Regions from separate parts of the Paenibacillus sp. FSL M7-0656 genome, predicted to be linked through region 1. Evidence: riboswitches for the same ligand, from Rfam matches in the RefSeq annotation. Region 1 holds a riboswitch; each other region holds the start of a gene.
The links. A riboswitch is a leader RNA that binds a small molecule or an ion and turns the genes downstream of it on or off. The one in region 1 is predicted to bind thiamine pyrophosphate.

Region 1 (8,251 bases):
ACAGTTTATCTTTGGCGTCTGATGCAGGTTCGGTTGCAGACGGATCTGTTTGCTGTGTATTGGTTGCCGAATCTGTTGTTGGCGTATTTTGGCTATTGTCTGTGGTGCTGCATCCGCTAACGATCAGCAAAAGGCTAATGAGTATGATGGGAAGCAGGGAGTATATACCTTTGTTATTCATAAATGAAGTTCCTCATTTCATCGTTTTGATTTGTAGAAAATGGGCAACAGCATGTTAACGATAATGTGACAATGAACTGATTGAAGATGTTGCTGAAATTGTGCATAAGATATGTTTTGTTTTGAAGATTGTAACTACTGTATTTACATCTAATTTCTGTCTAAGTATTATCCAACCTTTCTTTTGCCTCCATGACGATGACGCCGTATGCTAAACCGTTTCTCCAGCCAGGTAATCAGTACAAACAAAACGATCCCAAGCAGGGATAACAGCAAAATGGCGGCAAACATCGCATCCGTGTTCATGTTGCTGGACATACGACGGCTGAAGTACCCTAGACCTTTGCTACCACCGAGCCATTCGCCAATCGTTGCCCCAACCACGCAGTACACCACAGACATCTTTAGCCCCGAGAAAAAAGAGGGAAGTGCCAGCGGAACCTGGAGTTTGCAAAAAATATCCCACTTGCTGGCGCCCATGGTGAGCAACAGTTCACGCTGCTCTGGATCGCCTTGGCGGAGTCCATCGTAGGTACTGACCACAATGGGGAAGAATGCGATTAAAAATACCACGGCGACTTTGCTCCACAACGTGTAACCAAACCACAGGATAAATACGGGGGACAAGGCAATCAACGGTATGGTCTGACTGATCACGATGAAGGGATACAATGCCCTTTCAATCGATCGGTTCATATGCATGCCTGTTGCCAGCGTAATTCCAGTCACTATGGACAAGACAAAACCAACAACAACCTCCATAAAGGTAGCAGGCAGATGGATGGTCAACAGCAGACGGCGATGCTCAACCAGTGAGCTTACGATGGCCGTGGGTGCAGGAATGATGAAGGAGGGCACCCATCCCATACGCACAATCACTTCCCAGATCGCCAGTAATAAGAACATGAGCATAATGAACAGACCATATTGGGAAAACGACCTCGAGAGCCACTTTAAACACCACGTCCAGACGCTAACCTCAGCTCTATCGTGCATGCAATTGTTCCTCCAGTTGTTGCCTCATCTGCACGAGAGCCGGTTCGTAGATCATGTCCGAATGCCTTGGGCGTGGTAAAGGAACCGTCATCTCCTGCAACTGCTGACCTTGCCCTCCTGGAGTTAACAGAATGATACGGTCACTTAACAGCAGGGCTTCTTCGATGTCATGTGTAATGAACATCACGGTTTGGCCAAAGCTCTCCCACAGCTCCAGCAACCAGCGATGCATTTCTCGTTTGGTTAATGCGTCGAGTGCACCGAAGGGTTCATCCAGCAACATGAGCTGCCCGCCTGTAAGCAAGGTACGAAGCAATGCCACCCGCTGCCGCATGCCGCCGGATAACTCATCCGGATAGGAATGTTCATAACCGGACAAGCCGAACCTTGCCAATCCTGCGATGATATCGGCTCGTAGTTTGTCCTTATCCTGTCGGCCTGGTGCAAGCTCGGCAGGTAGCATGCAGTTCTCCATGACGGTACGCCAGGATAACAGCAGATCTTTCTGCGGCATATAGGCGACTCGTCCGAGCCGTTGTCCTTGCGGGACATCAGCTATATCGATGGTGCCAACGGTTGGTTCATGCAAGCCTGCGAGCAGCTTGAAGAGCGTGCTTTTACCTGATCCGCTGGAGCCGATGAGCGAGACAAATTCTCCTTGTTGAACCTGAAGCGACACATTGGAGAGCACAGGGGAACCCTTTTTTTCGGGAAAAGCAAAGCTTACGTTGTGAATGGTTACATGGTTATCCATCTGATCCTCACCCCCTTGATGTCAGACTACTGCAATAACAACGGCATCCTATACTCTGCAAAAGGAACAAAAAAGACCCACCCATTTCCGGAGAAATGAGTGGGTCTGTAAGTTAAATCCGCAATTTATCTTCACATACATGAAAAAATTCCGCTTACTAAAAGGCCGCTCCACTTCCCTCCGCTGGTATGATCCAGATCAGGTTCAAAGGGTCCGAATAGTCATATTCGTCTCAGCCGCAAGGCTCCCCTAGTGCAAAAGTTCAAGATATGCAGTTGTGTGTTCAGCATATATCAATCGAACATGAACTGTAAAGAGGCAGCATGATAGAATTCTTGAGATGAACTTGGAGTCATACCCGAACAACTGAACAATTTACCTGGGCTCCCTAACCCGATATAATAGTGGTGGCGCATATTGGCCGGATCACAAATGCAGGTGGGATTGTTCTCCCTCCTAGGCAGAATGGGGACCCGAGTTGAAAACGTTCAAAAAAGTATATATTGAGATCACGAGTATCTGCAATCTGGCATGCAGCTTCTGTCCGCAGACACAGCGTGCCAAAGGATTCATTGACCCTGAAGTCTTCAACAATATACTGGATCAAGTTAAACCACACACCAATCATATTTACTTACATGTCAAAGGTGAACCCTTGTTGCATCCCAAAATAGATCTGTTGCTCGATTCCGCACATGAGAAGGGACTCAAGGTGAACATTACAACGAATGGTACACTGCTGCCCAAGACTCAGCATAAATTGCTTGGCAAACCGGCGCTGCGGCAGATGAATTTCTCCCTGCACAGCTTCGATGGGCATGAAGGTTCAACAGATCGTGACGGGTATCTGCGTCATATTTTGTCCTTTGTACACGAGGCCGTTAAGCACAATGTCATCATTTCATTCCGGTTGTGGAATCTGACACAGGATAACTTCACAAATGCTCAGATGAATCGAAATCGGGAGACCCTTGAAGTATTGGAACGTGAGTTTAATCTGGACTTCCGCATTGAGGAAAAAGTAGTTCCAGGCAGCGGGGTCAAAATTGCCCCGAATGTATACCTGAATCAGGACCATGAGTTCCAGTGGCCAAGTCTGGATGCACCTGAAGATGACGGTAAAGGCTTTTGCCATGCACTTCGCGGTCAGGCAGCTGTGCTTGTAGATGGAACGGTGGTTCCATGCTGTCTCGATGGCGAGGGTGTGATTAACCTTGGTAATGTGCACGAGAAGTCATTCTCGGAGATTATTGAGGGTGAGCGAGCGAACAATCTGGTATATGGCTTCTCCAAACGCGAAGCTGTAGAAGAGTTGTGTAGAAAGTGCGGTTATCGTCAGAGATTTGGAGCCTGATATCTTATATCAGCAAGCCAGAAGCCATTCAAGATCACACATTTGGAGACAAATGCAGTGGTCTTTCTTTGTTATCGGGGATTAAGTGAGGGGTATATACGTTACAAATGAGCATACCAGAGGTTGATATGAGCATATTGCTTGAGAGACCTAGCATGCAAAAAATGCCGATATGACAGGGATTGTACGATGTCATGATATATCTGATCTAATGATTATTCTAGTTACCTCCCTTATTTGGTAAGATTAGGTTGTAGATCGGACAGAGGTGCACCTCTGAAGATCTTCCAGTACAAGCCCAGGCTGTACACTACCAAAAAACGAGAGAATAAGGGAGGAATAAAGTTATGAAAAAAATGTTGACGTTGTTACTGTCCGCTGGTTTGGTTGCTTCTATATTTGGTGCAGTTCCGGCTGCGGCTGCGCCTACGGTTGTAAATTCAACCATTGTGGTTCCAAAGGGCACGACCTATGACGGCCAAGGTAAAACATTTGTAGCCAATCCTTCCACACTGGGCGACGGATCTCAAGCAGAAAATCAGAAGCCAGTCTTCCGTCTGGAGGCAGGGGCCACGCTCAAAAACGTAAACATTGGATCACCAGCTGCTGATGGTGTTCACTGTTATGGCAACTGTAATATATCGAATGTGGTCTGGCAGGACGTGGGCGAGGATGCACTGACATTGAAGTCTGCCGGAACGGTTAACATTACCGGTGGGGCAGCGTATAAGGCTTATGATAAAGTGTTCCAGATGAATGCAGCTGGAACAATTAACATCAAAAATTTCCGTGCAGATGATATTGGCAAACTGGTTCGCCAAAATGGTGGAACTTCCTTTGCAGTTAACATGACGCTGGATAACTCCAACATTTCCAATGTAAAAGATTCGATTATGCGTACAGACAGCAGCACATCACAAGGGAAAATTACGAATACCCGTTATTCCAAAGTACCAACGTTGTTCAAGGGGTTTGCTTCAGGGAAAACGAGCCAGTCTGGGAACACGCAATATTAGACAGAAGATTGAATCGCTGGAGTTGGTAAAAGTTTAAGCTCTGCTTGTAATTTGAAGTTAAAATATAACGCCAAAAAGAGCGTTCCAAGGTCATTGTTACAATGACTTTGTGGGACGCTCTTTGTAATGCAGATGTCATAGTATAGTTCTGCTGAGCAATGTTTTATAGAGGATGCTCAAATTATTGCTCTCCCGGAACTTCAACGATGACTTTGCCTTTCTCGGGGACAACAGAACCGGTATCAATAGAGTCCAATTTGTTCATGATTTCGTAAGAGGTTTCTTCAAGCATGCGAGAGTACTTAAATGATACGAGTGTTTGACCTGTTACGGAAGGACGAGTCCCTGCTTCAGCAACGGCTTTGTTTTTAATAAAGAACAGGTCACCGATGGTTCCGGCATTTTTGCTGATGTTAGCCTGCCATTGTAGCAGTGCACTTCCATTTTTAAGGATATAATAACTGATCAGATCGTTATCCTCAACAACGAAGAAACGATCTTTTTTGTCTTGTTCAAAAATGTATTCAATGGATGAATCCACTGGACCCAAAGGGTTGCGAATGTCCAGACGTGCTTGTCCCAGTTCAGAGAAGCGTGGCAGATGCAGTGCGGCTTCACGCGCCACAGTCAGATCGGAACTGTTATATTCTTTTACAATCGTAGCATCGGTAGTGTAAATGTAGGCTTCCTTGGCCTTCTGGTTCCACTGCACCTTGGCACCAAAAGCTTCACCGATGGCACGGAGCGGAAGCATCGCTTTACCATTCACCAGAATCGGCGCTGAGGATAATGTCGCATTCTGACCGTTTTTCTTCATTGTTTTGCTGTTAGGTGTAAGGACATACTTATCGCTGCCTGTGCTAATGCTGATCTCTTTTGTTTTGTTATTGTAACCAAACGTATAGTTGCCGAGGAATTGAAGCTCCGTCAATGCCACGTACGTAATACCCTGCCGTATGACAACATCATATTGAGCTTGAACATTGTTAATATAAGCTGTCGGTTTAGGTTTAGTTGTTGCGGCTTCCGCCACAGTGGATGAGAGTAAGGCAGGTGCCGTGCCTGCGGTGAGTATCGAAGCGGCAAGGACCATTTTCCATGTTTTAAGCTGCCAAACAGAATTGTAATCTTTCATCACTATCAATCTCCCTTCTAATGTTTAAGACGGACTACATAACCTAAATGTTTCATATTATGGAAAGTGAACCATCAGATTCTTTCCCCTGTTACCCCAAATGAAGCATGATGATTTTTCTAGGGATTGCCACAAATACCCATCTGATGTACATTAGAAGCAATGAAATAAGTGAACCGGGAGCTCAATGAAGTTGGGCTGAGAGAGCGGCCTTGTGCCGCTGACCGTACATCTGATCTGGGTAATGCCAGCGTAGAGAACATGGATTTGCGATATGTAAGGGTGAATTGTGGGAATGAACGTGGATGAACAACAGACCTCTTTGAACTGTGGTGGTGTATCTGCCATGACGGAGGGGGGCTGGTTGATATTCCGTATTTTCGACATCCATCCAATACATCATTGTGAGGATTGTACACTGTACGTAAGGCCTGCCCGGAACCGGGGAGGCTTTTTCGTTTATTTTGATAACCCCCACAGGGAACAAAGGAAGGACGTAGAGAAAATGGCAACAAAAGCAGGCAACAAGCGATTGAAACTAACGGATATTCTGGTAACCATCGTGATCGCAGTAGTGTTTGGGGTGATTTACAAGATATGGGGACCTACATATGACTTGATGAAACCATTTGGCGTTCATGCGGAGCAGATGATCTACGGCATGTGGTTTATGGCGGGCACGTTTGCTTTTGTTATCATTCGTAAACCAGGCGTGGCTATTCTTGCCGAAGTTGCGGCATCAACGGTAAGTGCTTTTCTGGGTAGTGAATGGGGCATGTCCACACTTGTATACGGTCTGTTGCAAGGATTGGGAGCCGAGATATTCTTCGCCGCATTTTTGTATCGCAAAACCAATCTGTTTGTCACCTGTCTTGCAGCCATAGGAGCCGCAGCGGCTTCGCTTTTGCTGGATTACCAGTACGGGTATATTGATTCACTCTCGGCCTGGAACTACACGTTATTTATCGGATTCCGCTTCATTGGAAGCATCTTGATTGCTGGAGTGTTCGCTTATTATCTCGCCAAAGCATTGGAACTGACTGGTGTAACGCGCTCACTTAGACCGGTATCCAAACAAGATTATGAGGCGCTGGATTAGATGAGCGGAGAGGAAAATTCGCAAGCGGTAAGTGTGACAAATCTAAGATGCAAGTTCCCGGGAGAGGAAGCCTTGATATTTCAAGGCTTGTCTCTTTCTGTGCGTCAAGGGGAGAAAGTGCTGTTGCTTGGCCCAAGTGGCTCCGGTAAATCGACGTTATTGCAAATTCTGAGCGGTCTGATACCCCGTTCGGTTGAGATTCCGATGAAATGTGATGATATTCAGGTTCCCGCCCAAGCAGGAGTGGTCTTTCAAGATCCGGATACCCAGTTCTGTATGTCCTTTACGGATGAAGAGATCGCATTTGTTCTGGAAAACCGAAATATTCCGCGTGAAGAGATGCCTGCTCTGATTGAATATTATCTGAAACAAGTGGGGTTATCCTTTGAACAGAATCGTGTATTGATCCAGTCCATGTCTCAGGGGATGAAGCAGCGTCTTGCGATTGCTTCGATGCTTGCCATGGACCCGGAGGTATTGTTTTTGGATGAACCCACTGCACTTCTGGATGATGAGGGGACTTCCCAGGTATGGGATACCGTCAAACGGATCGCCAGTGACAAAACGATCATCATCGTTGAACACAAAATAAACAAGATTGTGGATATGGTCGACCGCATCATTGTATTATCACCTGAAGGAAAGATTGTGGCGGATGGGCCAGCACAGCAGGTATTTACAGATGAACGGGGCAAGCTGAAGGCTTATGGAATCTGGTATCCGGGTGTGTGGGATGAGCACGAGCAGGCAACTAAGGAAGAAGAGGGAAGTACTTCTGGAGAGCTTCAAGTGTGTGTGGACCACGGCATCTCAAGTTTGGAAGCACAGCAATCGTCTGGCTTATCCGATACACCGGGTATATCCCTCATCTCTCACGTCTCATCCTTATCACCTGTATCACCCGGCTATCTGCCTGCACTGGACTTGCAACAGTTCACCGGATGGCGTGGGAAAACACCCTTCATTCAGGTAGAACAGGCCAAAGTATGGCATGGGGATTGGATTGGTATTGTCGGAGCTAATGGAGCTGGCAAGAGTTCATTGTTGTTATCTCTGATGAGTATCCTGAAAACAACAGGTCATTATGAGGTGGACGGTCAGCCTTCTGGCAAAACGGAGCAGCTTGCAGATCGAATTGCGTTTGTATTTCAGAACCCGGAGTTTCAATTTGTGACCAACACGGTCGCGGAAGAAGTGGAATTCTCATTGCTGGGGGGCAGGCTGACAACGGAAGAAAGACTTGTCAGGACTGATCATATGTTGAATCAATTTGGGCTAATAGCCCTCTCCGAGCGCCATCCCTACCAATTATCGATGGGGCAGAAACGACGCTTGAGCGTTGCCTCTGCACTGGTGAGAGAGCAGCGAATACTGCTGTTGGATGAACCTACTTTTGGACAGGATGCCCGCAATACGTTTGCCATGTTAGCACAGCTGGAGCAATTGCGGAGAGAGGGAACAGCCATTGTTATGGTTACCCATGATCGTGAAATCGTAAAAAGATATTGCACCCGAATCTGGATGGTAGATGAGGGGAGGTTATCTGATGCAACTGTCGTTTCCTCACCGTGAAACCTGGCTTCATAACGTCAATCCGGGATTAAAGATGATCATTCTGACGATGATGTTTGTCATCGTTATCCTCATTCACAATCTGAATGTAATGACCAACGTTGCGATGGCGATGATGTTATTACTGTGCTGGACAGGTCATCCG
Region 2 (8,251 bases), 3.0 Mb from region 1:
GGACATTGCAAATGCAATAGTGCCTATAATGCTGAATACTTCAAAAATGTGTAAGTCCAACCTGTTCAAACCTCACTTTTCAAGTCATCTCCATGTCGCTCTACCCATTGTATCCGCGAGCACTGAAATTGTGCAACCACATTTTGTGGATTATACTGGTTTGGTGAATATATTTGTACAGGTTCCAACATTATGTTTGGACTATGAACTATTTTTCTCTGAATTAGGAAGGATGAAATAAAATGACGGCGAAACGGATTATTATTTTTACAGGCGGAAACTTATCTGTAGAATTACTTCAGGAAATACGAGAAGATGATATGATCATCGCGGCCGATCGCGGTGCATTATTTTTAATTGAACACGGCATTCAGCCACACATTTCAGTTGGTGACTTCGACTCCATTAATGAAGAGGAACGTATCATTGTAAGTAACAATAGCATTCGGTTCATTACATGCGACCCTGTTCACAAAGATCTTACTGATACAGAAATGGCTTTTGAGACAGCGCTAGATTACGAACCTTCTCACATCTTAATGTTAGGTGCTACAGGTACACGTATGGATCATACACTCGCCAATGTACATATCATGGTTCGCGCGATGCAGTATCATATCTCCTGTGCCATTCAGGACAAGCACAACTACATGACACTGACCACATCCAAAGCTGTGGTTGAGCACCGTGACTATAAATATGTTTCTCTGCTCCCCTTGACTCATGAAGTTGCAGGAATAACTCTAGATGGTTTTATGTATCCACTAGATCAAGCCACCATTCGCATGGGACAATCCTTGGGTGTAAGCAACCAGCTCTTAGGCTCCTCCGGTACAGTCACTATCGATAGCGGCTTATTACTGATTATTCAGAGCAAAGATTGAATCTACTCGTATGCTTTATAGTTATTTATTACGTTTTTGTAACCAGTGATTCAATCAAGAAAATAGGTTCACACATAATAAAGACCCTTGATATTCAAGGGTCTTTGTTGTTTCATCATTATTCTTCATTCGTCAATGATTAATTTTTTGACATTTTTAATCATATTTTAATAAACATACCCAAACCATTGTGGTGCAAGGGATTACACTCCCCTATCCAATTTCTAGGCTGTTACAAAGCTGTTATACTCGCTCTAGCAACTTAACGAAAACGAATTTTGGAGGTACTAACTAACATGAAAACAAACATCTTTGTCCAAAAGGCCGTAACCGTCGGGTTGTGCGCTACACTAGGTTTTGGAGCTGTATTAATGACTAACGCACCTGTTGCACAGGCAGCAACTGCTTCTGTATCCACAGGTCAACAGATTGTTAACTATGGTAAACAATTTACTGGAACTCCATATAAATTTGGTGCTTCAACCTCAACAACCAAAGTTTTTGATTGCTCTTCTTTTATGAAATATATTTTCAAAAAGTATGGTGTAGATTTGCCGCGCACTTCCGTGAACCAATCCAAAGAAGGTAAAGCTGTGTCTAAAGCTAATCTCCGTGTCGGAGATCTGGTATTCTTCTCCAGCGGTAGCCGTTCTACCGGTTCCAATGTCACTCACGTAGGCGTTTATGCGGGAAATGGTAAGATTCTGCATACGTACGGATCTCCAGGCGTAACCCTCTCTGATCTGGACTCTGGTACTTGGAAGAGAACGTATGTTAAAGCTCGTCGTGTACTTTAGATTCACATCATAGCTAATGAGTAAGGACCGGGGGTATTATCCGGTCTTTTATTTTTACCCTCTTTTTGCCACACTTTAAACTGGTGATTCATGGAACTAACCTAGTAATCTAATTTTTATCATGCAACATATAACCGATCCCACGCACAGTATGAATCAGTTTCACACTTCTTCCCTTATCCACCTTAACCCTCAGATGTTTGATATACACATCCACAACGTTGGTATCCATCGCATACTCATATCCCCATACTTCCCGCAAAATATCACTCCGAGTACATGCTTCATTCACATGCAGGGCCAGAAATTCCAGCAATTCGTACTCTTTTGGTGTTAATGTCAGGTATTCACCCGCACGATTTACCCGTCTTGAACGCAAATTCACTTTAAGATCATGAACTACAATTACTTCTTCGCCCTCTGGTGTTGCATTCGCAAAAACACGCAATAAGTTTCGTATTCTGGCAAGCATTACGGTCATGTGGATCGGTTCCTCCATCACGTCATTAGCTCCATAATCCAGCCATTCCACGATGAACTGAGGAGATGCAATTGAAGTAATAACCAGTAGAGGTATAACCTGACCTTTATCTAACCATCGTTTTAATTCTAATTTCTGATCCTGGCCACAATGTTTCGTCCCCTCTTCCCGGTCTACCAGGATGATCAGGTTAATATGCAACAACGAAGGCTCGACGGATTGGTTTAGTTCGGACCACTCCATTCGTTGCACCTCATACCCTTCGCTACATAAAACATCCTGAATAAGGCTGACCTGCTCTCCTGCTCCAATCAGCAAAATGGCTGTTTTCACTCTTTTTCACCCGGCCTGTCTCTATCCCCACTGCTCGCAGCAATGGTTGGTACAGATAGCATGCCGTAAAATGAAAAAGTCCATTCCCTCAAGGGAACAGACTTTGCTTCTTTCTTGCTTTAACCAAAGTAACGATGGACGAGCGTACGTGCTTCAGCTGTGTCTTTTGTTCCGTGTACGAGGACACGTCCATCTTGGAAAATAACCATTCTATGGACTCCTGTTGTAAAAGAAACCAGAAACGGATTGGATTCTACTTTTCCTTCTTGAAGTCTATCCAGACGTTCCGCTGTTTGTTGAAGATCCAGATTCATGCGCCGTGCAGGTCGGATCTGAACGGTGTCCCTGCCACACAACACATCGGTTTTCTCCAGATTGGACGCAGAAAGATATGGATACGTTGCCGAAGTACCGCAGGAAGGACAGTCTTTCTTTTTCGCACCATCCACATTGATGGATATGTATTCGTTCCTCCACACGTCAAATGACAATAACTTACGTCTCAATGCATTTGCATTGCCACTAAGTAACTTCATCGCTTCTGCTGTCTGATTCGCCGTTACCATCTGTACCGCTTGAGGTATGATGCCAGACGTATCACAGGTATCTCCACCCAGAGGGACTTCACCCAGCAAACAATTTAAACATGGCGTATCTCCAGGCATAAATGTATAGGTAATACCATAACTACCTACGCATCCACCATAAATCCAGGGAATACCGTGCTTCTGTGCCATATCATTAATAAGTAGTCGGGTATCAAAGTTATCCGTTGCATCCATGATCAAGTCTGTATGCTGAACGAGTTCTTCCAACTCATCTACTCTGACGTCCAACACTTTCCCTTCCACATGAACCGTGGAATTAATGGCAGATAAACGTTTTTCCGCCGCCATTGCCTTCGGTATCCGCTCAAGCGCGTCCTGTTCTACATATAATTGCTGCCGCTGCAGGTTACTCCACTCCACATAATCACGATCCACAATCGTTAAGTGTCCGACTCCTGAACGAACTAACGTTTCTGCAATTCCTGTTCCGAGTGCGCCAGCGCCTACAATTAAAACTCTGCTGCCCTTTAATCTGGCCTGGCCTTCCTTACCAAGTGGCGCGTACCGTTCCTGTCTGGAATAACGATCGGCCTGCTCGAAAGATGTTACTTGATCTGTCATGTATGAACCATTCCTTCCACCGGACTACTGGCTGCTGCATAACGCTTTACGGGAATCATGCCTGCCTCATATGCCAATCTACCCGCTTCTACCCCCAATCGCATCGCTTTAGCCATGCTCACTGGATCCCCTGATCCGGATACGGCTGTATTTAACAATACGCCATCGGCCCCAAGTTCCATCGCATAAGCAGCATCTTTTGGGGAGCGTAATCCTGCATCAACAATTACAGGTACAACGGCCTGCTCAATGATGATCTCAAGGTTATATGGATTGATGATACCTCTACCAGCTCCGATGGGAGAAGCGCCAGGCATTACAGCATGTACGCCAAGTAATTGTAGCCTTTTGGCCAGAATGACATCATCCGAAATATAAGGCAATACCGTGAAGCCCTTTTCCAGCAAAATTTCGCAAGCCTTGTACGTTTCAATCGGATCTGGGAGTAACGTCATTCCATCTCCGATGACTTCGACTTTTATCATATCACAAAGTCCTGAAGCCCGCGCAAGCTCGGCAATCCGCACCGCCTCTTCCGCAGTGGAAGCCCCTGCCGTATTCGGAAGAAGTGTGTATTTATCCAGATCCAACGTATCCAAGAAATGCTTCTGGTTACGCTCTTCCAGATTCAGACGACGAACAGCAAATGTCAAAACTTCCGTTTCAGATGCTTCCACAGCCTGACTTTGCACTTCCAGATCCGAAAACTTACCTGTTCCAAGGAACAATCTGGACTCAAACGTATATTTACCAATGTTCAACATCATCAACCGCCTCCTACAAAATGTACAATCTCGATTCGATCGCCTTCTCTTAATGCCGTCGTTTCATGATGCTCACGCGTTAAAATATGCTTGTTCAGCTCTACAACTACAGTCTTGACTTGCAAATCAAAAGATTGGAGTAATTTATCCACACGATTCAATCTGTCTTCAATCTCCATCCGTTGACCATTAACGATGATATTCACTGCACCACTCCCTTTCTGTTCAATCGCTCAGGGCTCAGCGCCTCAATTCCGAGTTCTTCTGAGCTTTTGCCAGCGAGCAACTCAGCGATAAGCCTGCCTGTTATCGCACTAAGCAAGATACCGTTGCGGTAATGTCCAAAGGCGGCAAACAACCCGGGAATACTCTTGCAAGCACCTATATAAGGCAGTCCATCGGGAGTTGCCGGTCTTACGCCTGCCCACGCTCGTATAAATTGTGCTTCCTTCATCCCAGGCACCCAGTGGGTAGCCGCTGTTAGCAGCTTCTGAACACCCTGTACAGAAACGTTCAAATCCGTTCTGCCTGGCAGACTGGTTGCCCCAAGCCAAACCTCTCCATTGGCTTTGGGAACAATATAGATATCCTCTGCATACACCGTTCTATCAGGTCTGTACCCTGCATGTTCATCTGAGAACTGAACCGCGGCTATTTCACCTTTTACCGACCACACAGGCAAGCTCAGATTCACATGTCTCATCAACTCTTCACTCTGTAATCCAGCCGCTATAATGACATGTTTGCATTTCATCTCACCGATCGATGTGGTGATCCCCTGCACACCGTGTTCGTTTGCTTGCACACGTATATCCTGTATGTCCTCCATAACCCGTGCTCCCAATGCTTGAGCGGATTCAGCATATGCCTTCGTTAGATGGACAGGAAGAATCTCACTCTCGTAAGGTCTGTAGTAGGCTCCATACGTATCTCTGTTAAGCCATGATGCCTCCTGTTGCACAACGGAACGGTCCCACCACACCTCATCAGCAGAAGCAGACAACGCAGACTTCCGATTGTCCTTATAACTACTTAATTCACTGTATGAACGAAAAGGAGTTAGGAATCCGTGGCGTTGCAGACCAGTCTCTACCTCACTGAGTGTAGCCATTAGCACCTGTTGCTCGATAAGTAACTGCCTGCTCTGCCTGGCAAGCTTAGCCATCAAAGGATGAGCAAAATCCTCACTGACTGCTGCCAGCATCCCAGCCGCTGCGCAAGAAGTCCCTCCTGCAATCGCCGAACGCTCCAGTAACAGCACATCCTGTCCACGGGAAGCAAGCTCATACGCAATGGCACATCCAACAACGCCTCCGCCTACAATAATCGTTTCTGCATAAATCTTATCCGGTCTATCAGTAATGATCTTTTTCATCCTCTCATCTCCTTGATTCAGCGGCTCAAACTTTCTGTAGCAACGATAGCCTGCCTAAATGATTCAGCGGCTCGATCCGGGGAATCGCTCGCCCATACATTCGAAATCACAGCGACTCCCTGTGAGCCTGCAGAGCGAATAGCGTGAATGTTTCCCGGTTCGATGCCCCCAATCGCCATGACAGGAATGGAGACACCAGAGCACACTTCAGCCAGAGCATATAATCCTCTTGGTTCAAGATCAGGCTTACTGTTGGTTGAGTAGACATGCCCGAAGAAAAGGTAATCGGCTCCCCGTTCTTCAGCGATTTTTGCCTCATCGATTGAATGAACAGATACACCCAGACGAATTCGCTGGACATTGCTTATAACAGCAGGGTTGTAGTTACGTATAGCCTCTTGCCCCCAATGTACACCGCCATAGATGTCATTCTGTGGTGGCAGTTCTGAACCATTGATAACGATGCGACAAGACGGAACGCCAACACCACGCAGACTTTCAGCCCAACCGATCTTTTGTTGCCACGAGAGTTGTTTCTCTCGTATATGGATGTAGTCCACCCATGGCCAAACGTCCTTTGCAACTTTTACAAAAGATGCTTGATTCCCTACACCCGTAGATACAACATGCAGTTCAAATGATCCGTGTACACGTTCATGAGAAATTACCGTACTTTTCATCTCCTTCCATGCGTGAATGCTATGAAAACACAAAAAAGCCACTCCCGTAGGGGAGTGGCTGCGTATTAATTATAGGACCAGATGACTGACTGATACATACAGTTCATTTCGTGCAATAAAGCTATAGACCTTATAGCCATAACGTTATACACGCAACTGCATGTTTCAATTTACTAAGCAAGACGGTTGAATTCTTTCGAATTGCCATTTGCTCACGTCATTCACTGAAACCCGCTCGCCACTTCCCTACGCTGGTATGATCCAGATCAGGTGCAAAGGGTCCGGAATCGCATTCTTCCATCTCAGCCACATCGTGCGGCCCCCCTAGTGTTCATATGAAGTTGTAGCCTATGTTACCATAGAAGGATTTTTTTGTCACCGTTCATTTCTATTAAGCGTTGCTTGAATTGTCTAGTTTTTCTCAGACCATTCTTCAACATTCCATGTTTTGGTAACCCAACCCTCGTAGAAATCAGGTTCATGAGATACCAGCAACACCGTTCCCTTGAATTCTTGCAAGGCACGCTGTAACTCAGCTTTAGCTGTGACATCCAAATGGTTCGTCGGCTCATCGAATAGAATCCAGTTGCTTTCACGCATCAAGAGTTTGCATAGACGAACCTTGGCTTGCTCTCCACCACTCAGCATGTTAAGCGGACGGGTAATGTGCTCATTTTTCAACCCGCAGCGAGCGAGATGACCCCGGACTTCATTTTGGGTCAAATGTGAAAACTCATTCCACACATCCTCAATCGGCGTGATATTCCCAGCACGAACTTCCTGCTCAAAATAGGCCGTTTCGAGATAATCTCCCAAGAAAGTCTTTCCACTGAGTGGAGATATTTTTCCCAGGATGGTTTTCAGCAGTGTTGATTTACCCACACCATTACAACCTACGATGGCAATTTTTTCACCACGTTCAATTGTCATTGTCATTTTAGGCAGCAAAGGATACGTATATCCAATTTCAAAATCAATGCCCTCAAAGACCGTTTTGCTGCTCGCGCGGGCATCCTTGAATTTGAACGTTGGTTTGGCCGCTTCATCTGGACGATCAATACGTTCAATTCTGTCCAGTTGCTTCTCCCGGCTCTTCGCTCGACCAGAAGTTGAAGCACGTGCCTTGTTACGCTGAATGAAATCTTCCTGTTTCTTGATGTACTCTTGCTGTTTCTCGTACGCATCAATATGCTGGGCTTTATTCATATCAGCCATCTCAAGGAACTTGTTATAGTTCGCTGCATATCGCGTTAATTTGGCAAATTCCAAATGATAAATGACATTTACGACTTCATTCATGAATTCCGTGTCATGAGAGATTAACAGAAAAGCGTGCGGGTAGTCCTTCAGGTAACGTGACAACCATTCAATGTGTTCTACATCCAGATAGTTGGTCGGCTCATCCAGCAAAAGGGCTGTAGGTTTCTCAAGCAGAAGCTTGGCAAGAAGCACCTTGGTACGTTGCCCACCACTTAGAGCTGCGACATCCCGATCAAGACCAATTGCGGACAAACCAAGACCATTGGCCATCTCTTCCACTTTTACGTCAATCAGATAAAAATCGCCCTGTTCCAGTTGTTCCTGAATATCGCCCATCTCTTCCAGCAACTGCTCCAGCTTATCTGGATCTGCATCTGCCATCTGGTCCGTTATATTCATCATTTCTTTTTCTAATTCAAGCAACGGAAGGAATGCATCTTTAAGAACGTCACGAATGGTTTTGCCTGGGGTAAGCTTTGTGTGCTGATCCAGATATCCATAACGGACC
Region 3 (8,251 bases), 2.6 Mb from region 1:
GGGACAGTATAATCCATTATTCTGGAGTTATTTACAGGAACGCGGCATCGAGCCGGTTATTGAGCAGGGTGACATGGAAGATATCCGGTCTGGCCGCCCCGATCTGGTAGCAATCAACTACTACTCGACGGCAACCATTGCCGCCAGTATGGGCGATGCGTCGGATGTTACAGCTCGTGCAGGGGATCAGCAAATTATGCTTGGTGAGCAGGGAGTTTACCGGGCAACGGAGAATCCTTATACCGAAAAAACAAAATATGGCTGGGTCATCGACCCGGTTGGCCTAAGGCTGACATTGCGTAAGGTATGTGAACGATATGGTCTCCCTATTCTAATTACGGAAAATGGTATTGGAGCCCCGGATGTACTTGAGGCAGATAACACCATTAACGATACGTACCGGATTGATTTTATCGAGAAACATCTGGAACAGATCAGACTGGCTCTAACAGATGGAGTAGATGTGATTGGTTATTGCCCTTGGTCCGTTATTGACGTGGTAAGCACACATCAGGGGTATGGGAAACGTTATGGAATGATCTATGTAAACCGCGGTGAACAGGATCTGAAAGACTTGAAGCGTTTGAAGAAGAAAAGCTTCTCGTGGTATCAAGAGGTCATTAAACAGAATGGCAGATGTATCGGAAATTCGGATCAGGCGGTCACGAAAGAATAAAGGATCGTGATGAATGCATGAGAGTAATCAAAATATTAAATAACAGCTTGCTTCTGATCAAAGATGAACAGGGGCAAGAGATGATTGTCATGGGAAAAGGGTTGGCATTCAAAGGCAAAGTCGGCGAGCGGCTGGATGAAGAACACATCCAGAAACGATTCATTTTGCAAAATAATCCGTCTGCCCAGGCTTACGTACGAACCATCGAAAACATGCCAGAAAAACATGTGAATGTCATAAACAAACTGATTACCAATGCAAAAGAAAAGCTGTCTCTTGACGATCAAATCTTCTTCACGCTTATGGATCACTTGTCATTTGCCATTGAACGATGGAAAAAAGGTGTAGCATTACAGAATCGCATGTTATGGGAGATCCAGAGGTTTCATCCTGTCGAATTCGCACTGGGCCTTGAAGCCGTTCAGATGCTGAATCTAGAATTGGAGGTTGAACTGCCGGAAGAAGAAGCAGGGAATATCGCTTTTCATTTCGTGAATGCCCAAACACATGAGCAGAATATGGAGCGCACGATGCAATCCGTTAAGATGTTAAAAGATATTTTTAACCTGATTCAATACACCTTTGATATGCAATTGAACAAAAATTCCATCCATTATGTGAGACTTGTCACACATTTGCAATTCTTCATCCAGCGTTTACAAGAAGGGCGTCTGGGCAATTCGGCGAAAGATTTTATATTTCAGCACATGGTGAAGGAGCATCCGCTTGAATACAAATGCGCGGAGATGATTAAAACCTACGTGCAGAATATGCTGGATATCTCCATATCAAACGAGGAATTATTATATTTGATGATTCACATAGCTCGAATTGTGCAGGAGGATCAGGGTCACGAGGGACGATTATAAAACAAAGTTTATATTCCTGTTAGCAGACAGGAAAAAAGATACTTTCTAACGATGACCGTTTTCTCGTATTTTATCGGGAAACGGTCTTTTATTTTTGCACATATGTAGCGGCTTTTTGATATTCCACGCGAACGAACTCCAGCTTCCTAAACCCACATGAGATTACCAAGCGATAACATTTTATTATAATTATTGGAAATTTGTTATATGTAAGCGCTATCTAAAGAGCTATAATCTATTTATCTGGATGTTAATCCGTTCAGAAATACTTAGACCAAATCAAGAGGAGGAATTGTATGAAACGGTTAGGTCAATGGAATATAACGGCCTTGGTTCTTGTGCTGGTACTCGCCATGCTTCCATTTACGAATGTCTCACATGCTGCCAAGGCAGTTACGGAAGTGGAGGGAGGTCATTTGAGCACAAACTTTGAAGACGGTACGCTTCAGGGATGGACTCCACGTATAGGTAACGAAAGGCTGACAGTGACACAGCAGGAGGCACACGAAGGTCAGTCCAGTATGCTGGTCGCCAACCGTGAGCGTTCCTATCATGGACCGATGTTATCCATGAAGGATCTGCTTAAGCGTAACCAAGAGTACGAAATTGCGGCATATGTAAGACTTACCCAGGAGCCCACCACGGATCAAACACTACAGCTCACCACATATAAAAAAACAACTGCCGAAAGCTGGAACCCGATCGGTAGCGTGAAAATTGCCAAAGCAGAATGGAATACATGGCACAAGATCACCGGAAAATTTCAGTATAGCGATGATCCCACTGAATTGAATTTGTTCATCGAAACACCCTACATCTCTGAAGATAGCGTAGATACGTTATCGTTCTATGTGGATGATGTATCATTTACTCTGGCCGAGCAACTGGAGATTGAAGAAGGGATTCTGTCTCTGGAGGACCTGTATCAAGATGATTTCCCCATTGGTGCAGCGGTGTATCGCTGGCAGTTGGAAGGCGCATATGGACAACTGCTCACAAAGCACTTTAACAGCTTGACCGCAACCTATGAGATGAAACCGAAGTACATGTCTCCTTCCGAAGGTGTCTATGAGTTCGAGGCAGCCGATCAATATGTTCAGTTCGCTGAGGAGCATGGTATGGGCGTACGCGCACATGCGTTGTTGTGGCATATTGATGCTGCAGAGTGGATGTTCAAGGATCCTCAGGGTAACCCTGCGAGTCGAGAATTACTGCTTGCCCGGATTCAGGATTATGTTGAAACCGTCATGACCCGATACAAAGGTAAGATCTATGCCTGGGATGTGGTAAACGAGGCGATTGCGGATAGCAATGGTGATGCCAACGGTTTACGTAAAAGTCCCTTTTATGAAATAATCGGTCCAGATTACATTGAGAAAACCTATGAATTCGCTCGTGCAGCCGATCCGGATGCCAAATTATATTACAACGAATACTTCACGGAAATCCCTGAGAAAAGAGAGCATATGTATCGATTGGTCAAACGACTGAAAGAGAAGGGGCTCATCGATGGTGTGGGTTTGCAATCCCACTATAACCTGGAATCCCCGCCCATCAAGGAAATTGAAAAAACGATCAACATGTTCGCCGAACTTGGATTGGATATTCAGATCACGGAACTGGATGTGGATAGCGGAATTCCATTTGGTGAAGAGATGTCAGATGAAGTTGCGGTAAAGCAGGCGTATCGATATAAGGAACTGTTGGATCTGTACCAAAAACACAAAGACCACATTTCTTCAGTTACCTTATGGGGACTCCAAGATGAGAAGTCTTACAACAACCAGGCTATGCTGTTTGATTCAGCCCTGAAGGCCAAAAAAGCATACTGGGGACTTGTGGATGAATCCAGCTTGCCTGTGTTGACACAGAGAGCCGTCTCACTTTCGGGTAAACCGGATATCAAAAAACAGTCACAAGATCCGCTCTGGAACAAAGCGGTGTCTACTCCACTGAAGGGTGACTCTTCGGGATCAGCCAGTTTCCGCACCTTATGGGATCATAGTAACCTGTATATCCTCGTGGATGTTCAGGATGCGAAGGCAGATGTGAATGACAAAGTAGATATCTTTGTTGATCTCAATAATGGCAAGACCACTTCATATGAAGTAGATGACCGACATGTAATCATTAAGCGGTCGGGCAAAGCTGAGGGCGTGGAGCAGCGTTCATATCGTGTACGCGAGACCAAAACCGGATATCAGGTTGAATTGTCCATTCCGTGGGGTGGTATCCAAGTCGGATCAGAATATGAAGCCGGATTGGATATCCGTGTGACTGATGGCGGTATAAGTGGGACACAACCTTATAATCCACTGTACTGGAATGATCGAACACAATCTCAGGAACAGGATACAAGCAAATACGGCGTGATTCAGCTTGCCCCTATGCCCAAATCTGCACAAGCTGTACAAGGGATTGTTCAGATTGATGGGAAGAAAGACACATCATGGAATAAGGTTGCACCGTTTGAAGTAAACCGGTTGAACCAAAGCGAAGGTGCAGAGGCAGTGGCTCGCGCAATGTGGTCAGGTGAATATCTATACCTGCTGATCGACGTCACTGATCCAAACATCATCACAGATAGCATCAACCCATGGGATCAGGATTCGGTTGAGATTTTCCTGGACGAGAATCACCAGCGCACACCGTATTTTCAATATGATGATGCCCAGTTCAGAATCAGTGCAGACAATGTAGGAACCTTTGCAGGCGGTGCCTCACCCGGACGCCTTGTAAGTGCTGTGAAGAAAACGAATAAAGGATACCTCGTAGAAGCCAGAATTCATTTACAATCATTGACGCCCAAAACAGGAAATGTTCTCGGCTTCGAGCTTCAAATTAACGACAACCAGGGCGGAGGTAAGCAGAGCGTAGCTAAATGGAATGATACGACCAATGAGAGCTGGAGAAACACTTCCCAGTACGGAATACTCACTTTTGTGGGAAAGAACAAACTCGGGCATTAAACCATCGGCAGTAGTTGCAAGAATAGAAACCATCATAACAGTGGCTAAAACTCAACCATTGTTGTGATGGTTTTCATCGTTTACATACGTCACTCAAGCTGATGAGGGCGATACAATCTGCCTTGACTATATTTAACAGCCCTTGATATACTAAATAGATGTTATTTTTTCTTTTATGCGGATAAGAAAGTAATCAACTACATACAACCGTTTGCGAGGGAGCCTTAACCGGCTGAGAGGGTGTTAAACCGACCTTACCTGATTTGGATAATGCCAACGTAGGGATGCAACGATGAAACGCTGTACTTGGGTAGCTCATGCGAACCCCCTTGTTTTAGTGTATTTGTCTGCGAAACATCCTATGGATGTTTCGTTTTTTTGTTTTTAAATACGTACATTATGAATTGGAGGAACATATGTTGACTATTTCAGAGAGACTATATCAGGCCGCACAGCCCGTGTGGAAGGAATGTCTCGAGCATCCCTTTGTTAAAGGAATCGGAGATGGTACCTTACCGGTTGAACAATTTCGTTATTATTTGCTACAAGACTACTTGTACCTGTTCGATTATGCCCGCGTATTTGCACTAGGTATTGTCAAGTCGCACGACCCCAAATTGATGCAGTTTTTTAGTGAAAACGTAGATAACATCCTGAATGGTGAAATGAAAATTCATCGTTCTTATATGGAGCGATTAGGAATTACAGAGGATCATGTTTTCCAGGTAAAACCTGCCCTGAAAAATGCAGCCTATACTAACTATATGCTCTCTGTTTCCCATGCGGGTGGCATAGCAGAAGTACTTGTATCCATTCTGGCCTGCTCATGGAGCTATGCAGAGATTGGTCAAGTCCTTGCCCAAAAGCCAGGTGCAGCTGAGCATCCTTTTTACGGAGAGTGGATCACAGGATATGCTTCCTCTGAATACAACAGCAACAATCAATCCCTAGTGACGTTAACTGATAAGCTATTAGAAGGCTGTAGCGAGGGAACGTACCAACGGATGGAAGATATTTTCGTGATGTGCAGTCGCTTTGAACTTGATTTTTGGGAGATGTCATGGAGGCTGGAGCCTTAAGTTCACTGTAGTCAATTAAAGTTGAGAGCAGCGTCCATAAAACAGTCTCAGGATGGAAATTAAGTAAAGGAACGCTTGTATAAGCGTGTTTCGTGATGATACCGAAAAAAGGGCGGAGTGTATCCGCCTTTTATTATTGTTGAAATTCTTGACATAGGAACATTTTGTTCTCTGAAGTCTCTGGCTAAAATCAAAAAGGGTGTCAGGACGGAATGTTCATAGCAGTCTGAATGTTTTTCAGATCGAGCTGAATTTGCTCTGCAATATGGTAAGGGTGGTATAAGCCATGCTGCACCATGTAATTTGATATCTTTTCATGAGAGTCTATCGCTTCATCGAGCTGTTTCATCAAAATTTGTTTGATTTCGGGGGTGGCACATTCGGTCACAGCCATGGCGTAGTTTCTGACACTGCTCTTGGCGTTCATCAAAAAATCCATTGCGATTACGTCATCGGTCAACGTATTAAGACCAGTCATATGTTCTAATATTGGGTTCATTTTTTATCTCCTATACAGTCGCTTTAGACAGCACTTCACCGAGCTCCTGAAGTTGCTGTTGTGATAATATCGCATCTTGTTGCAAAATTTGCTTGAGCTCCGGGTCGGTTACCAGAGCTTGCATGGTCTTGGATTTAGTCATACAAACCGTCTTGAACGCAGCTATTTCATGCACCTCGAGCATCTCATGCAAAGCGTAAGTGGAATCCATTCAGATTGTCCTCCCATGTATCTATTCATATTTAAGGCTTTAAGATGACTTTAATGCAATCGTCCGTTTTTGTATCGAACACTTCATAGCCCCGTTTGGCCTCGCTGAGCGGAATGACGTGCGTAACAATGTCGCCAGGGTCCACTTTGCCAGACGTAACCAACTCGTACATGTATGGCATGTAGTGAATGACCGGAGCTTGTCCGGAACGGATATTCACGTTTCGCTGCATGATATCACCGAGCGGGAATCCGTTATAACGTCCGCCGTATACCCCAGTGACTTGAATGGTGCCACCTTTGCGAACAGCCTGAGATGCAATGATAAATGCGCTCATGGTGCCGCCTTGCAGTTTCATACCGCTGGCTAGAAATTCAAGATCGCTCATCTTGCCGTCCATTCCTACCGCATCAATGACAACATCGGCGCCGCCTTTGGTCATTTCCTTGAGAGTGTTCCCAATATTCTTATCCTGTTCGAAGTTTACTATTTCCACATGGTTTGTTCGCTTCGCATGCTTTAAGCGGTAATCGACATAGTCGACGGCTATGACCCGCTTAGCTCCTTTCAGCCAGCAGAACTTCTGGGCCAGGAGTCCGACCGGGCCGCAGCCGAGCACAATGACCGTATCTCCATTTTTAACGCCGGCGTTATCTACGCTCCAGAATGCCGTCGTCATGGCATCGGCGATCAAGCTTAGCTTTTCGTCCGGTTGTTCGCAGTTTTCAGGGATCTTAAAGTGGGTAAAATTAGCAAATGGGACCCGTAAATACTCCGCTTGCCCGCCGGGATATCCACCGGTCGTTCCAGAGTAGCCGAAATATGCGCCCATATCCCCGTGCTCGTTGGAATTGTCACATTGGCTTTCCAGCTGATTTTTGCAAAAAAAGCATTCTCCGCATGCGATGTTAAACGGGATGATTACGCGGTCGCCTTTTTTTACCTTGGTCACGCCAGGGCCCACTTCTTCTACGATCCCCATCGGCTCATGTCCGATGACATAGTTTTCCTGAAGGTTAGGGATCATCCCGTGAATAAGATGAAGGTCAGAACCGCAAATCGCGGTACTGGTGATCTTTACGATCATATCGTCCGGTTTCACAATCTTCGCATCCGGCACCTCTTTGACCACGACATTTTTAACCCCTTGATACGTTACCGCCTTCATGCTTTATGTCCTCCAATATGTTCATCTGGGGTCCGATCAAACATCCCTTTACGTGACGTATCACCCGGGAACAGATTCATCTGCCCGATCATCACCGTATTTTTCGCCGAAAGCTGATCGAGTTGGTACTGTTCGTTCAGCTCATAAGGATGAAACCATTTTTTGCGAATCATGAGCTCCGAAATTTCTTGGTGCATTGCAATTCCCTGCTTCAGATGAGTATGCAACAGGGCTCTTACATCCGGTGAAGCCGTTTCCGTCAGGGCGATGGACAAATTACGTACACCCTCCTTGGCACGAAGAAGGAAGTCCATGGCAAAAGTCATATCTGCCATTTCCGGCATATTCAATGAATTAATCGGATCTAAATAATCGGTATTCATCTGAGTTCCCCTTAATGTGTTATAGGTGTCGGATTATTCGGAACGGGTGCTTGAAAAGGAGCTCTTGCGTAGATTGCTTGCAGCTCAGCAATCTGTTGTATGGATTGAATTACGTCTTTCTGCATTAATGCTTTTAGCTCTTGGTCAAAGACCAGGCCTTGCATAAGTTTCGACTTAGCGATGCAGAGCGTTTTGAAGTTTAACGCTTCATGCAGTTCCATCGATTCGTGCGGCGCTAGCGTTGGATTAGCCATTCAGAAATGATCCCCTCCTTTTTCATCAAGATTAGATTTTCCAATGCATCGGATCTTATACTAATATGATCACCGGAGAGGTAAGATCCGAATATTCCCATACAGTCGCAGGGATATAAACAAAATCTCAATCCCATACTTAT
Region 4 (8,251 bases), 270 kb from region 1:
TTCACGCTCATTATTCTAACATCGCCTTAATTGAAGAGACGCTTGCTCCTTATGAAGTTGAATTGGTCCATTACGTCGATCCAGGTCTGGACCGTCTTAAACATGACGCTGACTTTTCCGCGGTCGTCATTCACGAGAAGGTAGCCCAGACGCTCCAATGGATCGCTGAGTGTCATGCCGATGCCATTCTGGTCACGTGTACCCTGTTTGCGACAGTATTGGAGCAGGAAGCCATACAGGTCCCTGTGCCTGTGATCGGCATAGATGATCCGTTATTGCAGGAGATGCGGCGAGTACCAGGAGATTACATAATATCATTCACCAACCCGGCAACTATTGAAGGAACGATGGCACGGTTGAATCAGGCATTACAGCAAGAGGATGAGAATGGGCAACTACACGTTGCCAAGACCTCTCAGACGGAAGCGGTGTGCATCCCTGGGACATTTGAGTTGATTATGCGTGGAGATCAGCAAGGGTATCTCGAAGCGGTACGAGAAGGCTTACAGCAGATTGCTGAGCAGTACCCGGGTAAAGCGGTAGTGGCGGCCCAACTGTCTATGGCTCCCGCTGCTGCACAGGTTACAATAGATCGCGGTATTCCAATCCATAGCCCGCTGGCATTGCTTGCGGCGTATTTGGAGAAGAATTTGGGCCTGGCTCGATAGTGTGGCTGATTTGGAGTGAAGTAACAGGTTCTATCTGAACTATGCAACTATGAACTCACTTACTTAGTAACACCACAAATTAACGAGGTGAACTAATATGCGTTTCCTCTATATTGTTTTACTGTTTATAGTAGGTTTTTCCTGTTCCGCATTTCTATACGGAGGAGCACCAAAACTCAGTGACGCTCTTTTATTCGTTATCGCAGGAATTCTGTATAAAATATGGACCACACACAGTCACAAAGCTAATTCTGATAAAGGCTGAGTACGGTTAAGAATACATACATGACATAACACTAAAAAAAGCCGTTCTTCTCTGCAATGACAGAGAGAAACGGCTTTATCTCTATTTCAGACTGCCCAGCTTGCGCTGTACCGGCGCCTAGGAGCGTGTCCGATATTCCTCGGCCTTTTCCTGCATCCCGGCAGCTACAGCCTCATTCTCGGACAATTCTTTATCCGCGGCAAAGGCACGAATGTCCTGCGTAATGCGCATACTACAGAACTTCGGTCCGCACATGGAGCAGAAATGAGCTTCTTTGGCCCCTTCTGCTGGCAGCGTCTCATCATGGTAGGATAGCGCACGTTCCGGGTCCAGTGACAGGTTGAACTGGTCACGCCAACGGAACTCGAACCGCGCTTTGGACAATGCGTCATCGCGGCGCTGAGCACGTGGATGTCCCTTCGCCAGATCGGCGGCGTGGGCCGCGATCTTGTAGGCGATGACCCCTTCCCGCACATCATCCTTGTTGGGCAGGCCCAAATGTTCTTTTGGCGTAACATAACAGAGCATCGACGTGCCGAACCAGCCAATCATGGCTGCCCCAATGGCGGATGTGATGTGATCATATCCTGGCGCAATGTCGGTCGTTAGCGGCCCAAGTGTGTAGAACGGTGCTTCTTTACAGATCTCCATCTGCAAGTCCACATTCTCCTTGATCTTATGCATCGGCACATGACCCGGGCCTTCGATCATCACCTGCACATCATGCTTCCATGCGATCTGCGTCAGTTCCCCAAGCGTGGCCAGTTCCGCCATCTGAGCTTCGTCATTCGCATCGTAGATACTGCCTGGACGAAGTCCATCTCCCAGCGAAAACGCTACATCATACCTTTTCATAATCTCGCAGATTTCTTCAAAATGGGTATACAAAAAATTCTCCTGATGATGCGCCAGACACCATGCTGCCATAATGGAACCGCCCCGAGACACAATGCCTGTCATTCGCTTGGCGGTCATGGGGATATAACGCAGCAGTACACCTGCATGAATCGTAAAGTAGTCCACGCCCTGCTCTGCCTGCTCAATGAGTGTGTCACGGTACAACTCCCAGGTCAGCGCTTCCGCTTCGCCATTCACCTTCTCCAGCGCCTGATACAGCGGCACCGTACCAATCGGCACAGGTGAATTACGGATGATCCATTCCCGGGTGGTATGAATGTTTTTGCCTGTGGACAGATCCATCACCGTATCCGATCCCCATCGTACCGCCCAAGTCATCTTCTCGACCTCTTCCTCAATGGAGGAAGATACGGCAGAGTTACCTATGTTGGCATTGATCTTCACGTGAAAATGACGACCGATCAACATCGGCTCACTCTCCGGGTGATTGATGTTGGATGGCAGAATGGCCCGTCCACTCGCCAGCTCCTGTCTCACAAATTCCGGCTCCACGCCTTCACGAATGGCGGCGAATTCCATCTCAGCCGTAATGACTCCCTGTCTCGCGTAGTGCATCTGAGTCACACAGCGTCCTGTCTGTGCTCGTAGCGGTTTTCCACGCAATCCAGGGTACTCTTCGGCTCCAGCTCTCTTTCCCCCGGGCTTCAGTCCGTTATCCTCCGGTTTAACCATACGGCCCTGATAAGCTTCAACATCGCCGCGCTCTGTGATCCAACGAGTGCGCAGGGCTGGCAGACCTGCGCGGATATCCGCATGAAATTCGGGATCGGTCATGGGGCCGCTCGTATCGTAGACACGCAGCGGTTCGTTATGCTCCACCCCTTGGGGAGTATTCGTGTCATGAAGGGCTATCTCACGTTCCGGTACAGCAATGTCCGGCCGTGAGCCCTGAATGTAGACTTTGCGGCTACCCGGAAAGGGCTGAACCCGTCCGGCCGCCCCTGTTTCTTTTTCCACCTGCTGATCGTTATGTTCCTGTTCCATCGCTTGTTGTCCCGTTTGATTTCCTGTACTCATGTTCGCTTGTCTCCTCCTCAGTGTTCGTCGCTTGTTTGGTTGGGATCGTCATTAGCTCACTTACGTACCTGTCCCAAATCATGCGCAATGCAGAGAAGAAAGAGCGATCCTACACCAGACCAGGGGAGACACTTTTCATGTACAGTTAACAACAGACGGAGGCTGCCACAGATCATCGATCTATAAGACTTCCCTCCTCATCCAAGCCCACTTCCGCAGGTTAGTGAAAAAGAAGCCCATAGAGTCCGCACTATATCGCCCGTTCCCTGTATATAAAAAAGCCGGTCCCCGAAGGAACCGACTTTTATGTCCATCACCAATAATGCACCTTTATGCAGCTCCTTAACGGAGCCCTACAAGGGTCACATCATGTGGTGGTTGTGGTCATATCGCCGATTACTTCCCTACGCTGGTATGATCCAGATCAGGTGCAAAGGGTCCGGAATCTCATGCGATTCCGTCTCAGTCCGGACAATTCGGACTCCCCCAGTAACGTTAATAAGTTGCGGCTTACATAAGCCGCTGTTCATATTCAATGAAGCTGGCCCCGTTGGGCCGTCCATTACAGAGTAGCGCAACCGGAACATAAAAACAACCTTTATATTCCAAATAATCAAACTCTATTGGAGAAAAAACTTACCTCAACATCAGGATAACATGAGCCCCATTTGCGTAGCAGCATCCTTCAACACAGGTGCGTATTCATGCAATGTCTCCTGCGAGAGTCGACTGACAGGTCCTGAGACCGAGAGCGCAGCTGCAATATTGCCTCTGCGATCCATAATCGGTACAGATACCGCGGCAGCTCCCGGCTCACGTTCCTCATAACTCGTCGCATATCCGTTATCCCGGATATCTCCCATTTGCGCCAAATACACTGCCGGATCAATAAACACCGGCCATTCAGGCCCGTTCATCAGTTCTTCACGATCCTCGTCCGTGGCAAACGCCATCAGGACTTTGCTGGAAGCGCCCACAGACAGCGGCAGTCTAACACCAACGGGGGCAACTCGGCGAATCGCCTGATCACTTTGCACAGCCTGAATCCGAATCCGTTCACTGCCATCACGCAGGTACAGACTCACGGTCTCCCCCAATCGATCTCTCAGTCGCTCCATCGCAGGCAACAGCAGAATAGCGGGATCATCACTGCGGGACATATGAGCTGACAGCTCCCAGATTCGGATGCCAAGTCGGTACTTCTCTGTTGCTGCATCGCGGATCACGAACCCTCGATCCTCCAGCGTAGCCATCAAGCGGTGGACTGTACTTTTGTGCAGGCCGATCTGGCTGGCAATTTCGGTGAGTCCCAGATCACTGCGTGTGGTAAAACATAATAATATATCCAGCGCCCGTTCCACAGCCCGGACGGTTAACTTGCGATCTTCCATGGCATAATGCCCTCCTCATGTTTCATCACATGAAACTTGGTTACATAAATTATATGAGAAACGGTCTCATCTGTAAACCAAAAAGAGCCAAAATCAAAATAGGCCAACGTGTAAATTTTTCCTTTTTATAAGACTTAATCCCCTGTAATTTACACACTAAGGTAATCTTACCCATATATCTTAAGAACTATATAACAATTGCGTAACAAATGCCCTCAATCAATTGACTTTGACTATATTGGAACATACGATAAAGATATATTACATTAAGATATCGCTCTGAAGCAGGCTCTGAAATCGACGCAATTCTCTTTACATGTCGTTGTTATCTTCAACTGAACTTCAAAGGAGGGGCATTCATGTATCAATCATCCCAGAGCGAAGCCCCGCTGCAAACAAAAGTGTCCGATCTGCCCTCTTCCCTATCACCGAGGCTGATTCGGTTCAAACATATTATCGTAGCGTTGCTGCTCTCCGTTGTATTTTTTCTACTGTTTTGTTTTATTGCACTGCATGGTTATATCGCATGGGTATTATCCAATCCAACGGTAGCGCCAGTCTTCTCCAATCCGATGCAAGCCAAGAACATGAAATATGAAGATATCACGTTCCCGGCAGCAGATGGCAGCCGGACGATGCAGGGATGGTATATACCTGCTGACAATGCTGCAAGCAAAACGATTATTTTCAGTCACGGCTATGGTGCCAATCGTGAAGAAACATGGGTACCCATGTATGACCTGGCACACTATGCCCATCAACTTGGGTTCAACGTGGTCATGTTCGATTATGGCTTCGCCTCACAGGTGAACAAAGCTGTAGCCACAGGTGGCAAAGCTGAGTCACAGCAATTGCTCGGTGCGATCCAGTTCGCCAAGCAACGTGGTGCGCAGGAACTGGTTGTCTGGGGTTTCTCGATGGGTGCCGGTACAGCGTTACAAACCGGACTGATTACGAAGGAAGTGGATGCAATGATTCTGGACAGTGCGTTCCTGCTGGAGCCAGATACGCTGTACCACAACATTCACAACCAGATCGATCTGCCACGTCAGCCTACACTGGAGATCATGAAACTGTTGTTCCCTGTTCTGAATGGTACCGGATTACAACAGATTCCATACCAGGAAGTGAAAAAGGAAGATTATCCGTTCCCGATTTTCTTCATCCATGGTACAGAGGACGAGAAGGCGCCTTATCCAATTGCGGAGCAACTCGCCGCCAACCAGACCAATCCGTACTCGGATGTATGGATTGTCCAGGATGCGCATCATGAGTTGATCTTCCGGGAGCATCCAAAGGAATATCTGCGCCGTGTCTCAACTTTCCTGAGTCATGTAACGAAAACAAGCAGTGACGATGTGCAAAACACGAATAATGGAGAATAACCAAATTTCAATCATTGAATTTTTTCCAGAGCCCTCAGGGGCTCTTTTTTTTTGCACTCATAGGACAACAAGCTCGCGGAATATACTCTTGGGACGCATGAACAGATGGTCTGAACGCATAGATCATTTGTCGGATTAGGTTACCTATATGAACTATTTATGCATTTTTGAATTTCTCTAAAGGAGGTCTCGCGTATATGAACTGGTATGGATATGGTCACCTGCTGCCTCTGCGAACATTGGAGGAAATTCGTTTTTGGAAAGAGCAGGAGAAAGAACATACACTCGTGATTCGTGCCCTGGTTCCTGATCTGGAGCCCCCATACGTCAAGCTATTGGAGGAATGGGAGGTTACCTTTGCAAACAGTGAGCGAGTAGCCAATCAGCTTTTAAAACAACTATTGCCCGCAACCCATCCACCTGCTCCCTACATGGTTCGTTGTATCGATCAACTTGTGTTGGCAGCTCGGCAGCAATCGAGAGAGTTCATCAAACAGCTGTATGTTCTTCTGGAGCAAAGTGCTGCTGTGCAAGCTGTTCCGCTTGCCAAAGTACTCATTCTGCATTTTATCCGCGAGTCGGAGTATTTTCTGGGTGTATTGGATACGCTTGGCCAACCGGGCATCTTGCGTGAGACGGATTCGGAGCCATCACTTTTTCTGGAAAATGCGCTGCATACGTCAGAGTCAGGAAGCATCCATCGCCAAGCTTCAGAAGCTCCAACTTCTCCAGAGGGAAATGTAAATGCACCTGCCGCTCCAGCTCAGATCCAATCCGCAACCGTTCAACCGTCTTCTACCGGAACAACACAAGCCACACCCAGCTCTACAGCACCTCCTGTAAAAGAAAAGCCGGTTCCCATTGGAGGACACACACTGCCGCCTCTCCCCTATGCGTACAATGCGCTGGAGCCACATATTGATGAGCTGACGATGCGTATCCATCATGACAAACACCATCAATCTTATGTGGACGGACTGAATGTAGCAGAGAAGAAGCTGGCGGAATCGCGAAAAAAGAATAACTTTGAACTCATCAAACATTGGGAACGTGAACTTGCCTTCAACGGGGCAGGCCACTACCTGCATACGATCTTCTGGACAATTATGAACCCTGCTGGCGGCGGCAAACCTTCCGGTATGCTCGCAGAGCAGATCAAGCGAGATTTCGGGAGTTATGAAGCGTTTAAGAATCAATTCACAGAAGCCGCGAACAAGGTGGAAGGCAGTGGCTGGGCGATGCTTGTCTGGAGCCCGAGAGCACATCGTTTGGAGATTTTGCAGGCGGAAAAACACCAGAACCTGTCCCAGTCCGATATCGTACCACTCCTGCCACTGGATGTGTGGGAACATGCCTACTATCTGAAACATCAGAATGAACGCAAAAAGTATATCGAGGATTGGTGGAATGTTGTCTACTGGCCCGCTGTGGCCGAGCGTTACGAAACGGCACGCAAGTTGTTGTGGCCGCCTTATTAAGCTTGGGGTTAGATGGATTAGAGAAAAAAGAGATATCTCCAGCCGAATGACTGAAAGATATCTCTTTTTGGTGTATACAAAAAAGCAAGCCTCCTGTAAAAGAGACTTGCTTGTATTTTGAGAGACTTCCTATTTCTAAATGTTCACTTAAGAAGCACAGCCCTCGCACGCCACATAGTTGTCGCCAACCTGTTTGCTAATGGAGATCAGATCGCCCAGCTTGATATCAGACTCATCTGTAAACTCCAGATCGGCTATACGTGCAACGATCAGTGCAGCAGCCTCTTCCTTGCTTGTTGCCATTTGGCTGAACTCGGATTTTTCGCCTGTTGATACAACCTCATATAAATACGTATATCTCAATGTGTCCATCCTAACACTCTCCTTCCGAAATCACATCATATCATCTCTATTAACCAATTCCAAGCCCTAGTAAAAAGTGTTAATCGTAGCGCAGCTTCATCTGCTCAGCTGTCAGGCGTACTTCTTCAGAGCCAACGCTAAGCACCCTGCTGGTCTCCGCAAGTGGATAGCGATCTCGCAGTGTCCGAACCAAAGCCGCAGTATATGCCGCAGCTGAAGGTACACCTGCCAATTCTTTCAGACTTGCCATCGTGCCAGGCTGAACATCGGGATATCCTTCACTCGCCCCGCCTGCTGCATGCTGATAGAATTGTCGCACGTCCGCTGCCAGTTGATCTCCCTGACCGTCCACGATGATAAAAGCCGTAATGATATACGCCTTTGCCTGCCTGCGCTGGGCAATACCACAGAATTTTAGGCCACCTACACTGACATCATAATCTCCCGGGCAAAAAGCACCCTGAACCTCACCAGTTTGCGCCTGATTCGACCACGGCGTTAGCGACTCGGCAATAATCGAAGCCATCTCCCGGAAATCATCATGAATATTGATGGCATGTCCGGGATTAGGCAGAATCAGCGACACATTAACTACCCCTGGGTTCAAGGGTACTGCCGCTCCACCGGAAGGCCGAACACAGACCGCTGTCCCTTGGCTTCTAATCTGTTCCATCGCTTCTACAGCCTGTGGCAACCTGCGGTCACGCAGACCCGCTACAAAGGCATCTGGGTGTCTCCATATATGTGCAACAGGTAGATGCCCTGC

Region 2: it holds a riboswitch for thiamine pyrophosphate, as region 1 does, so the genes downstream of both, MHI01_RS00940 (thiamine phosphate synthase) here and MHI01_RS14165 (ABC transporter ATP-binding protein) in region 1, are expected to answer to the same signal.
Region 3: it holds a riboswitch for thiamine pyrophosphate, as region 1 does, so the genes downstream of both, tenA (thiaminase II) here and MHI01_RS14165 (ABC transporter ATP-binding protein) in region 1, are expected to answer to the same signal.
Region 4: it holds a riboswitch for thiamine pyrophosphate, as region 1 does, so the genes downstream of both, thiC (phosphomethylpyrimidine synthase ThiC) here and MHI01_RS14165 (ABC transporter ATP-binding protein) in region 1, are expected to answer to the same signal.

The regions. Positions count from the first base shown of each region.
Region 1 covers NZ_JBBOOT010000001.1:3,193,879-3,202,129, reverse strand. Annotated here, with positions in the region: gene MHI01_RS14175 (ABC transporter substrate-binding protein) at 1-181, opposite strand, end outside; gene MHI01_RS14170 (ABC transporter permease) at 349-1,176, opposite strand; gene MHI01_RS14165 (ABC transporter ATP-binding protein) at 1,166-1,930, opposite strand; TPP riboswitch at 2,089-2,191, opposite strand; gene MHI01_RS14160 (radical SAM/SPASM domain-containing protein) at 2,409-3,284, shown strand; gene MHI01_RS14155 (pectate lyase) at 3,632-4,300, shown strand; gene MHI01_RS14150 (copper amine oxidase N-terminal domain-containing protein) at 4,482-5,435, opposite strand; gene MHI01_RS14145 (ECF transporter S component) at 5,941-6,534, shown strand; gene MHI01_RS14140 (ABC transporter ATP-binding protein) at 6,535-8,106, shown strand; gene MHI01_RS14135 (energy-coupling factor transporter transmembrane component T family protein) at 8,081-8,251, shown strand, end outside.
Region 2 covers NZ_JBBOOT010000001.1:226,362-234,612, reverse strand. Annotated here, with positions in the region: gene MHI01_RS00980 (trimeric intracellular cation channel family protein) at 1-60, opposite strand, end outside; gene MHI01_RS00975 (thiamine diphosphokinase) at 243-884, shown strand; gene MHI01_RS00970 (C40 family peptidase) at 1,181-1,681, shown strand; gene MHI01_RS00965 (response regulator transcription factor) at 1,791-2,495, opposite strand; gene MHI01_RS00960 (ThiF family adenylyltransferase) at 2,615-3,664, opposite strand; gene MHI01_RS00955 (thiazole synthase) at 3,661-4,428, opposite strand; gene thiS (sulfur carrier protein ThiS) at 4,431-4,634, opposite strand; gene thiO (glycine oxidase ThiO) at 4,631-5,803, opposite strand; gene MHI01_RS00940 (thiamine phosphate synthase) at 5,821-6,483, opposite strand; TPP riboswitch at 6,710-6,819, opposite strand; gene MHI01_RS00935 (ABC-F family ATP-binding cassette domain-containing protein) at 6,895-8,251, opposite strand, start outside.
Region 3 covers NZ_JBBOOT010000001.1:585,087-593,337, reverse strand. Annotated here, with positions in the region: gene MHI01_RS02590 (glycoside hydrolase family 1 protein) at 1-676, shown strand, start outside; gene MHI01_RS02585 (PRD domain-containing protein) at 694-1,545, shown strand; gene MHI01_RS02580 (endo-1,4-beta-xylanase) at 1,842-4,514, shown strand; TPP riboswitch at 4,720-4,817, shown strand; gene tenA (thiaminase II) at 4,931-5,593, shown strand; gene MHI01_RS02570 (spore coat protein) at 5,796-6,092, opposite strand; gene MHI01_RS02565 (hypothetical protein) at 6,103-6,303, opposite strand; gene MHI01_RS02560 (zinc-dependent alcohol dehydrogenase) at 6,335-7,471, opposite strand; gene MHI01_RS02555 (spore coat protein) at 7,468-7,854, opposite strand; gene MHI01_RS02550 (hypothetical protein) at 7,866-8,108, opposite strand.
Region 4 covers NZ_JBBOOT010000001.1:3,468,379-3,476,629, forward strand. Annotated here, with positions in the region: gene MHI01_RS15270 (hypothetical protein) at 1-668, shown strand, start outside; gene thiC (phosphomethylpyrimidine synthase ThiC) at 1,051-2,835, opposite strand; TPP riboswitch at 3,253-3,366, opposite strand; gene MHI01_RS15280 (IclR family transcriptional regulator) at 3,516-4,259, opposite strand; gene MHI01_RS15285 (alpha/beta hydrolase) at 4,619-5,644, shown strand; gene MHI01_RS15290 (Fe-Mn family superoxide dismutase) at 5,842-7,122, shown strand; gene MHI01_RS15295 (hypothetical protein) at 7,270-7,494, opposite strand; gene MHI01_RS15300 (lipoate--protein ligase family protein) at 7,565-8,251, opposite strand, start outside.